3 regions of the Williamsia sp. Y844 genome follow, and region 3 is predicted to be linked to each of the others. Evidence: predicted binding sites of a transcription regulator. Region 3 holds the regulator's gene; each other region holds the start of a gene.
The links. The regulator LexA, encoded in region 3, represses DNA repair genes until DNA is damaged. The targets are predictions, from matches to a motif close to CGAACANNTGTTCG.
Positions count from the first base shown of each region.

Region 1 (3,086 bases), on a different contig from region 3:
GGTGGCAAACCAGCCGATGCCACACATCACCGCCATGAAGGATGCCGGGACGATGTTGCCTCGGTATCCGAAACCCAAGCGGCCGAGCACCATCTGCGGCACACCGTGGAGCGGGCCGCGCGCGGACAACAGGAAGTGGGCAGCGGCGCCGAGCAGGTTGCCCAGTGCCATCGCGGCAATAGCCTGCCAGAAGGTCAAGCCGAAGTAGAGGACCGCGAGAATACCCAGGAAGATCGTGGCGAATTCCAGGTTGGGGGCGGTCCAGGTCCAGAACAGGCCGCGGGGCTTCCCATGGCGCGCCTCGAGCGGGATGAACTCGCTACCGCCCGGCTCCACTGCGAGAACTTTGTCGCCGTAGGTGCCCGATGCAGTCTCCGGTTCCGGAGTGGTGCGGGGCGTCGTGGATGTCATTGCGCAACAGTCTCCCGCGCAGAGGCAAGCTGCAACTGACATTTCGTCGGTTGGGATTGCCAATTCGGTAGTCGGATTGTCGGGAACGCCGCGATAGAGCAGCCGATTGCCGTGGTGCCGCCGCTGAAACCCTGTCAATCTATGTGGAGTGGACTTCTCGGGCGGCGGCACCACGCGCTTTCACGCTATGGAGTTGTCAAGTTTTCGTGCGCGGTCCCGACGGTGAAATCGGGTGCGACGGTGGTGGAGAGCTGGTTCAGTCAGGCGGCGAGGGTCAGGGTTCGTCTGTTGTAGGCCGGTAGAGGTCTTCGCTGCGGATCGATATCCGCGGGCGGGATCATCCACGGATGTCCGTCGGAGCCCATGATCACGTCCCACCCGGTGTTGTGAACAGCCATGTGACAGGTGCGGCACAGCAAGCACCCGTTGTCGAGGGTGGTCAGGCCGCCGTCCACAAAGTGCACGATGTGGTGACAGTCCGACCAGCCTGCCTTTGCCCCACATTTCACACAGCAGGTGTCGCGGATGATGATCGCTTTGCGGACCAGCCCTTTGAACAGCCGTTTCGGTGGACTCATATCGACCGGGACCTGCTGCCCGTCCAGGGTGATCGAGCTGATTGATGAATCGCAGGCCAACGTTGCGGCGGTCGCTTCGGTGATCGGACCCATCCAGGGCAGGGACGCAGCTTCGGGGTGGTCGGCGGGCACCGTCACGATCACTTCGGTTCGCGGCGCCGACACCAGTGTTGGTCCGCCACCGCCACAGTCCAACAGCTGGTGCAAGGCATCGGCGCGACGTTGGGTAGGACTTCGACTGTCATCCGAGCCGCCGGGTTCGGGACGGGCTTTGGACCAGAAGTCCAACGCGGAGAACAACTTTTCTCCGATCACCGCATCCACATCGAATGTGCCGACACAGCGGCCCTCACGGACTTTGTATTCCAGACTGTTCAGCGACCGGTCCTCGGCCGGCGGCGGACCACCGGTGTCCCTGGAGACCTCGTTACCCAGCAAACGGGCAGCCGCACCGATCTCAGCCGGTGGTGCACCGGAGGCGGCGTGACTCAACAGTTTTCGCTCGAACTCGACCTGCTGTTCGGCGGTGATCGGATCCTCGGACCGGCCGACGACATGGGCGACACCTTTGACCACCGCGTCGACGTGTTCGGAGGACAGGAACCCGTCCCGTGAATAGCCGGCAGTCCGATCCAGACCCATCAAACCTGCGCTGATGCGTAACCAGCGGTAGGCAGATACTGGTGCAGCACCGTTGGCCTGCAACAACTTTGCTGTTGTCGACCCAGCCTTACGCGCCGTACCCGACTCGTCGATCACCGCAGCGCACACCGTTAGTTGATGCTCGGTCGCGTTACGTAGGGTTATCAAATCCTTCGCCATACCCAGCGTCACAGTTGGATCATCGGGTAAGACCAGGTCGACCAAATCGTCGACCATCTCGAGAAGTCGCATAGCGCAGCACCTTCCAAGGAGAGAACAAACCGGGGCGTCGACCGAAGTGTCTCTGCGGGGAAGGCGTCAGATACGTCGTGCTTGTGGTCGATTGACTCCACTGTACCCACTCGAACGTATGTTCGCAAGGGTCTCGCTGGGCCAATCCAATTCAGCTGCAGCATCTTTCGATAGACTGACAAAATAGATTGCACGCGAGGGGAATGTGCAACCTAGTGAACGGCCGGCTGCTGCTGGGTGATGCAGTGGATGCCGCCACCGCGTTCGAAGAGGGGCCGGGCATCGATGGTGATTACTGTCCGGCCAGGGTAGACGTCACCGAGTATCTCCCCGGCCTCGTGATCGTTGGGGTCGCCGAAGCTGCAGGCGATGACGGCACCGTTGATGACGAGGTGGTTGATGTAGCTGTAGTCGACCGGTCCTTCGTCGTCGGTCAGGACGGTGGGCGCCGGTATATCGATGATTTCCCAGCCGGGTTCTGCGGCGGCGATGATGGCCTTGATCTGCTTGCTGACCGCGACGTCGGGATGGTTCGGGTTGCGCTGATCGTGCAGCAGGACCACCCCCGGTGACGGCATTGCGGCCACGATGTCCACATGGCCACGGGTGCCGAACTTCTCGTTGTCGCGAGTGAGGCCGTGTGGCAACCAGATCGCGCGGTCGGCACCGATGGTCCGGGCGAGCTCGGCCTCGACCTGCGTTTTGGTCCACGTGCTGTTGCGGCCGTCACCGAGCTGTACCGACTCCGTGAGCAGGACGGTACCTGCCCCGTCGACCTGGATGCCGCCGCCCTCATTGACCATCGGCGAATCGATGAGTTCGGCACCGGAGAGCTCGGCGATGAACTTTCCGATGTGCTGATCCTTGTCCCACTGTGCCCACCGGGCCGCGCCCCAGCCATTGAAAACCCAGTCGACCGCGCCGAGACGGCCGTTGTCGCCGAGGACGAACGTCGGCCCGATGTCGCGTGCCCACGCATCATTCAGGGGTGCCTCGACGATCTCGATCTCGGACGACAGGTAGTCGCGGGCCGGCCCGATCTCGCCGGGGTCGACGATCATCGTGACCGGTTCGAACTCCACGATGGCATGCGCAACGGCGGCCCAGGTGCTACGGGCCTCGTCACGAGCCACCGTGGTGTCACCCAGCGAGTAGCCCTCGACCGGGAAGGCCATCCAGACCCTGTCCTGTGGAGCGCTTTCC
Region 1 covers NZ_JBXCJB010000001.1:1,052,049-1,055,134, reverse strand. The annotation lists gene AC1TQG_RS04635 (purine-cytosine permease family protein) at 1-411, opposite strand, end outside; gene AC1TQG_RS04630 (HNH endonuclease signature motif containing protein) at 672-1,883, opposite strand; gene AC1TQG_RS04625 (agmatine deiminase family protein) at 2,096-3,086, opposite strand, start outside.
Region 1: a site for LexA is predicted at 1,995-2,008, ahead of AC1TQG_RS04630 (HNH endonuclease signature motif containing protein). Genes of this name have one in related genera too.

Region 2 (3,086 bases), on a different contig from region 3:
GGCCTGGACATCAAACTCGCGCGCGGCTGGGAGAATCAGTCGGACTCGCGGTACAACCCGATCTTCTACGAGAAGGATGCGCTGACGCCGGAGTCCTACCAGGGCTGGCTGGCCGAGAACGCCGTCGCTTTTGTCGCGGTCTCCGCAGATCCGTTGCGGCAGTTGAAGGATGAAGCCGCGTTGGTGACCGACGGCCTGCCCTATCTCGATCGCATGTGGGGCAACGACGACTGGACGCTCTACCGCGTCGAGCATCCGAGACCGATCGTGCCGCTGCCACTCACCGTGGTCGAGTCGTCGCCGTCCAAACTCGTGCTGGACGTTCCCAATTCAGATGCGCATCCAATTCAGTTGCGCTACAACAAATATCTCGTTGCACGTAGCAGCGTCGACGAGTCCGTGTACGCCTGCATCGAGGAAACCGAGGACAGCTGGGTCACTCTGCAGGCTGCGGTGCCCGGCGAATACACCCTCGAAGGACTTCTCTCTGTCCGTGGTGTGGTCGGCGCCCAACCTGCAGACTGCGGCGAGTCCTGATTAGTGGCCCCCCAAGGGCCCACACTGTGTAGTTGTCAAAGATCTTGCAGTTCACAGGGTTAGCTGTGTTGCATTGGTGGTTCTGGCAAATGTGCTGTCACAGGGTTGTTATCGGTCTGGCGGTTCCTGTTCCGGTTCCGCCGTGCTTATGCGGCGAGGGGCTCGGAGGTCAGGGTGCGACGGGCATGCGATCTCAGCGGTGTCTTGCTCGCATCATCTGATGCAACAAACCAGGGGTGCCCGTCGTGGCCGATAAATACCGTCCAGCCGCGGTGGTGGATGTATCGGTGGTGGCGTCGGCACAGCAGGACCATGTTGGTCAGGCTGGTGGTTCCGCCGTTGCGCCAGAAGTCGATGTGGTGGGCGTCGGTGTAGCCGGCAGGGCATCCGCAGCCTGGGAATGCGCAACCGCGGTCTCGCGCGATCAGTGCTTTGCGGATCGCCGGGGTGACGGTGCGGTGCTCGCGTCCGACATCGAGTGGTACCGAGTCGTTGTCGAGCAGGGTTTTCGTGATGACTGAATCACAGGCGACCATCTGCGCGGTCGATGTCGATGCCGGTCCGGTCCATTCGAATGTCGCCGGCAGTGCTGGTGCTTTCGAGCTGACACCCCGCAGTTGTATCGCCTGCAAGTATTCCGGCGAAACAGTCACCACCACATGAGGTTTGGCGCCTCCGCGGGTGGGACGGTCTTCTTGATCGAGGTAGGAATCCAGCAGCCGTTCCAAAGCGTCCGCGCGGATCTGCGCGTTGGATCGGGGATCGGGTGATCCATCAGGCTCGGGCACCGGCTTCGACAACGGATCGAGCGCGACCCGAAGCTTCTCGCCCAACAAGTTGTCCAGATCCAACGTGCCGTGACTGCGCCCATCGTCACCGGTCCCGAGCGAGAACTCGTTGAGCTCATGGTTCTCGGCATCGGGTATCGGCTTGTCGGGCGGTGATAATGCCAACGCCATATGACGTGCCCGGGCCGACACTGCTGCCAGGGTGGTGGTCAGTGCTTCGGTCAGTAGCCCGCGCACACAGTCGGCGCGATCGCTCTCGGGAAGGTCAGGGTTTCGTCGTTCAATATGGTTCAGCCCCTTCACAATCGAATCTACATGCTGACCGGACAGCGCCCCGTCGATACCATACGAGGCGACCGATGGAATCCCGACGAGAGCCTTACCCACTCGCACGTACCGGTGCGCGACCGCAGGTGCCATCCCGGCCTGCTGTAACCGTCTCGCGGTCGAACCCTCACCTGACTTCTGCGCTATCCCACGCCGGTCGAGTTCCCCGACCAGACGGAAAAGTATCTGTTCCACAACATGATTGAGTCGAATTACCGCCACCGTGCGCGATGATATGTCGTTATCATCCCCGGTGACCAAGGCTGCATCCCCTGCCAGATCTGACGCTCTGGCGAACATTCCCCCGAAGTCCATGACTCGAGATTACACCCAGAAAGCCATTCGCACAAGCGTTCGAAATGTGTTAATTCGACTGCACTGCAATATCTTTCGCAGATCTTACGTTCTCGGCCCGTCAGTGTAACGAGGGGCTATGACATTGATGACGATGTCGGCGTAGGAACGAACCGGCCCAACGCGCTCAGCGTCTCGTCTCGTACCGGGTCATAACCACCCCGCCGGGAAACGTCCGCGTCTCCACCAGATTCAGGTTCACCCGGCTATCCAGCGTGGTGAAGAACGGCGTGCCGCCGCCCACCAGGACCGGGTGGGTCACGATCGTGTACTCGTCGACAAGCCCGGCCCGCATTGCCGCCCCGGCCAGCGTTGCACCACCAACCCTCATCGGCTCGCCGTCCTGCGCCTTGAGCCGGGTGATCTCCGCGACCGCGTCGCCGGTGACCAGGCGGGTGTTCCAGTCGACCTTCTCCACCGTCGAGGAGAACACCACCTTCGGCGTGTCCCGCCAGTTCCGCGCGAACTCGATTTCCGCCTTCGTGGCATTGGGCTGCTGGTCGCCGGTCGGCCAGTGGGAACTCATGGCCTCCCACAGCTTGCGCCCATACAGCAACAGGCCGACCGCCCGCTCCTGATCGAGCCACCACTGGAACAGCTCGTCGCTCGGCGCGCTCCACCCGAGGTCGTCGCCGGGCGCGGCGATGTAGCCATCCAGTGTCAGGTTCATGCCGTAGATCAGTTTCCGCATCGCGCTCTGCCTTCCGTCAGCCGGTGTCGGAGGTTTAGACCGGTTCAGCGTACGAAACTGATCGGTGTGAGCGCTGGCTCGCAGGTAGTCCTCGCATTCGGGGCACAGCGTCGCCTACGCGGACCAACCTCATGCGATGGAACAGCTAGTTCCGGACCACCAGAACGAACGGGCCGATGTTGGTGACCGTGAAGCGTGGATCGTCGAAGACATTGGGGTTGAAGGTCACCGTGTACCGGCGAACATTCGGGTCGTTGGGGTAGACGTCCTCGGCCAGGCGCAGTGCGTAACCCTCGGCGCTGTAACGGAACAGGAAGACCGTCGGCGGCAGCCAGGGCGAGGAATCCAATTGCCCGATCAGAATGTCGGTGGTCTCCGATTCCGACCAT
Region 2 covers NZ_JBXCJB010000001.1:2,247,005-2,250,090, forward strand. The annotation lists gene AC1TQG_RS10135 (hypothetical protein) at 1-537, shown strand, start outside; gene AC1TQG_RS10140 (HNH endonuclease signature motif containing protein) at 684-1,847, opposite strand; gene AC1TQG_RS10145 (dihydrofolate reductase family protein) at 2,134-2,697, opposite strand; gene AC1TQG_RS10150 (galactan 5-O-arabinofuranosyltransferase) at 2,843-3,086, opposite strand, start outside.
Region 2: a site for LexA is predicted at 1,996-2,009, ahead of AC1TQG_RS10140 (HNH endonuclease signature motif containing protein). Genes of this name have one in related genera too.

Region 3 (3,086 bases):
CTGCGGATGATCCCGCCGCAGCGGCGCGATGCGGTCAGCGAGGCTGCAGGCTGGATTGTCGAGGAATTGCGCGTCGGACTGTTTGCTCAACAGCTGCGAACTGCGTACCCGATTTCAGAAAAGCGTGCCATCAAGGCAATCCGAGACTTACGGTAGCGGCGCTAGGACTTGCGGTAGTGACGCTAGGACTTGCTTGATCGGAGGTCGTCGATTTCTTTCTGGAAATCGTCCACCGAGTCGAATGACCGGTAGACAGAGGCGAACCGCAGGTATGCGACCTCGTCGAGATCGCGAAGCGGGCCGAGGATGGCCAGACCGACCTCATTGGCCGGTACCTCCGCCGAACCTGATGCCCGCACTGCTTCTTCCACCTGCTGCGCAAGATGCTGCAATTTGTCGTCATCTACCGAACGGCCCTGGCAGGCCCGGCGGACGCCGCGCATGACCTTCTCGCGACTGAACGGTTCCGTGACGCCGGTCCGTTTGACCACCGAGAGCACCGCGGTCTCCACCGTGGTGAAACGGCGTGCACACTGCGAACAGGCGCGGCGGCGACGGATGGCCTGCCCCTCGTCCGCCACTCGCGAATCGACTACGCGGGTGTCCTCGTTCTTGCAAAACGGGCAATGCATGCACGAATCCTCGACGGTCGACGGCCTGGGCGGAGTGACCAGACACTGTGACTCCGAGGATACCGTCCGGGATTGCAGCCCCTCCACGTCTACCTCGCGTAGACGGGCGTGACCAATGCCTGGCCCACCGACAGTGCCGAGTTGTTCATGGCGTTGAGCTCCATGATCTTCGCCACCACGGCTTCGGTCGGCATCTCGGGTGCGATGCGGGAGGCGATGGCGCCCAACGACTCCCCCGATTGGACCCGGACGACCTCGGTGCCGACGCGGGCCGGATCCGCGGACTGCTGCATGACCCCGCCGAAGAAGGTCATGAAGGCGACCACGAGCATCAGACCGACACCGGCGACCGCCGCGCCCGCCCAGGCGCGCCTGCGGGCGAAGACCATCTCGCGAGCGGTCGGTATCCGCCGCTCGGAGTTACGCGAATCGGCACACGAGACGGCCACCCGGCGCTGCGCAGGCAGACGGCGACCGGCCGGGCGTGATGTGTCCTCGGGCCGTACCGGGCGCGTGGTGCGCGTGCGGGTACCGCTCTCGGGGTGGTGAACAGGCCGAGCTGTGGCCGGCCGGATAATGGTGGTGGCTGCAGTCATGGGGTTCAGTCCTCGGTCATCGGTTCGATCCCTATTCGATCACTCGTTCGATTGAAAGAGTGTTCGATTAGTACCACGGGCCTCCGACAAAGCGCCACGCCTGATCGAACAAATGTTTGAGACTTGTGACCATTTGCACTATCTTTGTCGACATGGACCCCGCCCGACACCGCATGAACTGGAGGACCTGATGGCCGATAGAACCCAGCCCCCGACACCGGCGGACGGGACCGCGACCACTGTTGTCGCCACCGAACCACTCGCCGAGGGCTCACTGACCCCCCGCCAGAAAGCGGTTCTCGAGGTCATCCGCACCTCGGTCCGCGAGCGCGGCTACCCTCCGAGCATCCGGGAGATCGGTGACGCTGTCGGCCTGACCTCGACATCGTCCGTCGCCCACCAGCTCCGCACGCTGGAACGCAAGGGTTTCCTGCAGCGCGAGAACAACCGGCCTCGCGCGGTGAACATCCAGGACACCGATCTGAATCCGGCCACAGCCGCCGGACAGGTTCAGGCACCGGACGAATCCCTGCCGACGCCGACGTTCGTCCCGGTCCTCGGCCGGATCGCGGCCGGCGGTCCGATCCTCGCCGAACAAGCTGTCGAAGACGTTTTCCCACTCCCCAAAGAGCTGGTGGGCGAAGGTTCGCTGTTCATGCTCAAGGTCGTCGGTGAATCGATGATCGACGCCGCGATCTGCGACGGCGACTGGGTGGTCGTACGCCAGCAGAATGTTGCCGACAACGGCGACATCGTGGCGGCGATGATCGACGGCGATGCCACGATCAAGACGTTCAAGCGCACCAAGGACGCCGTGTGGCTGATGCCGCACAACCCGGTGTTCGATCCCATCCCGGGTAACGATGCCGTCATCCTGGGCAAGGTCGTCACTGTGATGCGTCGACTCTGACCTCCGAGTCGGAGGCAGATCACTCTCATACAGATCAAAGGCGGGGTGTACCGGGATATCCCGGTACACCCCGCCTTTCGAGTTCAGGGGACCACTGGGTGATCAGACCCCGAGACTACGTCCGATCACTTCCTTCATGATCTCGGTCGTCCCGCCGTAGATGGTCTGCACACGAGAGTCGAGGAATGCCTTGGCGACCGAGTATTCACGCATGTAGCCGTATCCACCGTGCAGCTGCAGACACCGGTCGACCAGGTGCACCTGATTCTCGGTGGCGTAGTACTTGGCCATCGCGGCATCCGGGACGGTCAGCTTCTTCTCGTTCAGCAGACCGATGCAGTGGTCGACGAAGACGCGGGTCGTCGTGGTCGACGTCGCCAGTTCGGCCAGCAGGAACCGGGTGTTCTGAAAGTTCCCGATCGAGCGACCAAAGGCCTTGCGGTCCTTGGTGTACTGAACGGTGGTCTCCAGCACCTGCTCCATCGCCGCCGCGGCGACAACAGCGATCGACAGGCGTTCGCGAGGCAGGTTCTGCATGAGGTAGATGAAGCCGAGGCCTTCTTCACCGAGCAGGTTCTCGGCGGGCACACGGACGTTGTCGAAACTCAGTTCGGCGGTGTCCTGCGCCTTCATGCCGACCTTGTCGAGGTTGCGGCCGCGTTCGAAGCCCTCCATGCCACGCTCGATGACCAGCAGGCTGAAACCTTTCGCGCCGGCCTCGGGGTCGGTGCGCGCGACCACGATCACCAGGTCGGCGTTGATGCCGTTGGTGATGAAGGTCTTCGATCCGTTGAGCACCCAGTGGTCGCCGTCTTTCTTGGCGTTGGTCTTGATGCCCTGCAGGTCCGAACCGGTTCCGGGCTCGGTCATCGCAATGGCGGTGATGAGCTCGCCGGAGGTGAATCCCGGAAGCCAGCGCGCCTTCTGCTCCTCGGTGGTCAGTTCCAG
Region 3 covers NZ_JBXCJB010000003.1:261,914-264,999, reverse strand. The annotation lists gene hrpA (ATP-dependent RNA helicase HrpA) at 1-156, shown strand, start outside; gene nrdR (transcriptional regulator NrdR) at 183-632, opposite strand; gene AC1TQG_RS18045 (LysM peptidoglycan-binding domain-containing protein) at 722-1,228, opposite strand; gene lexA (transcriptional repressor LexA) at 1,419-2,138, shown strand; gene AC1TQG_RS18035 (acyl-CoA dehydrogenase family protein) at 2,241-3,086, opposite strand, start outside.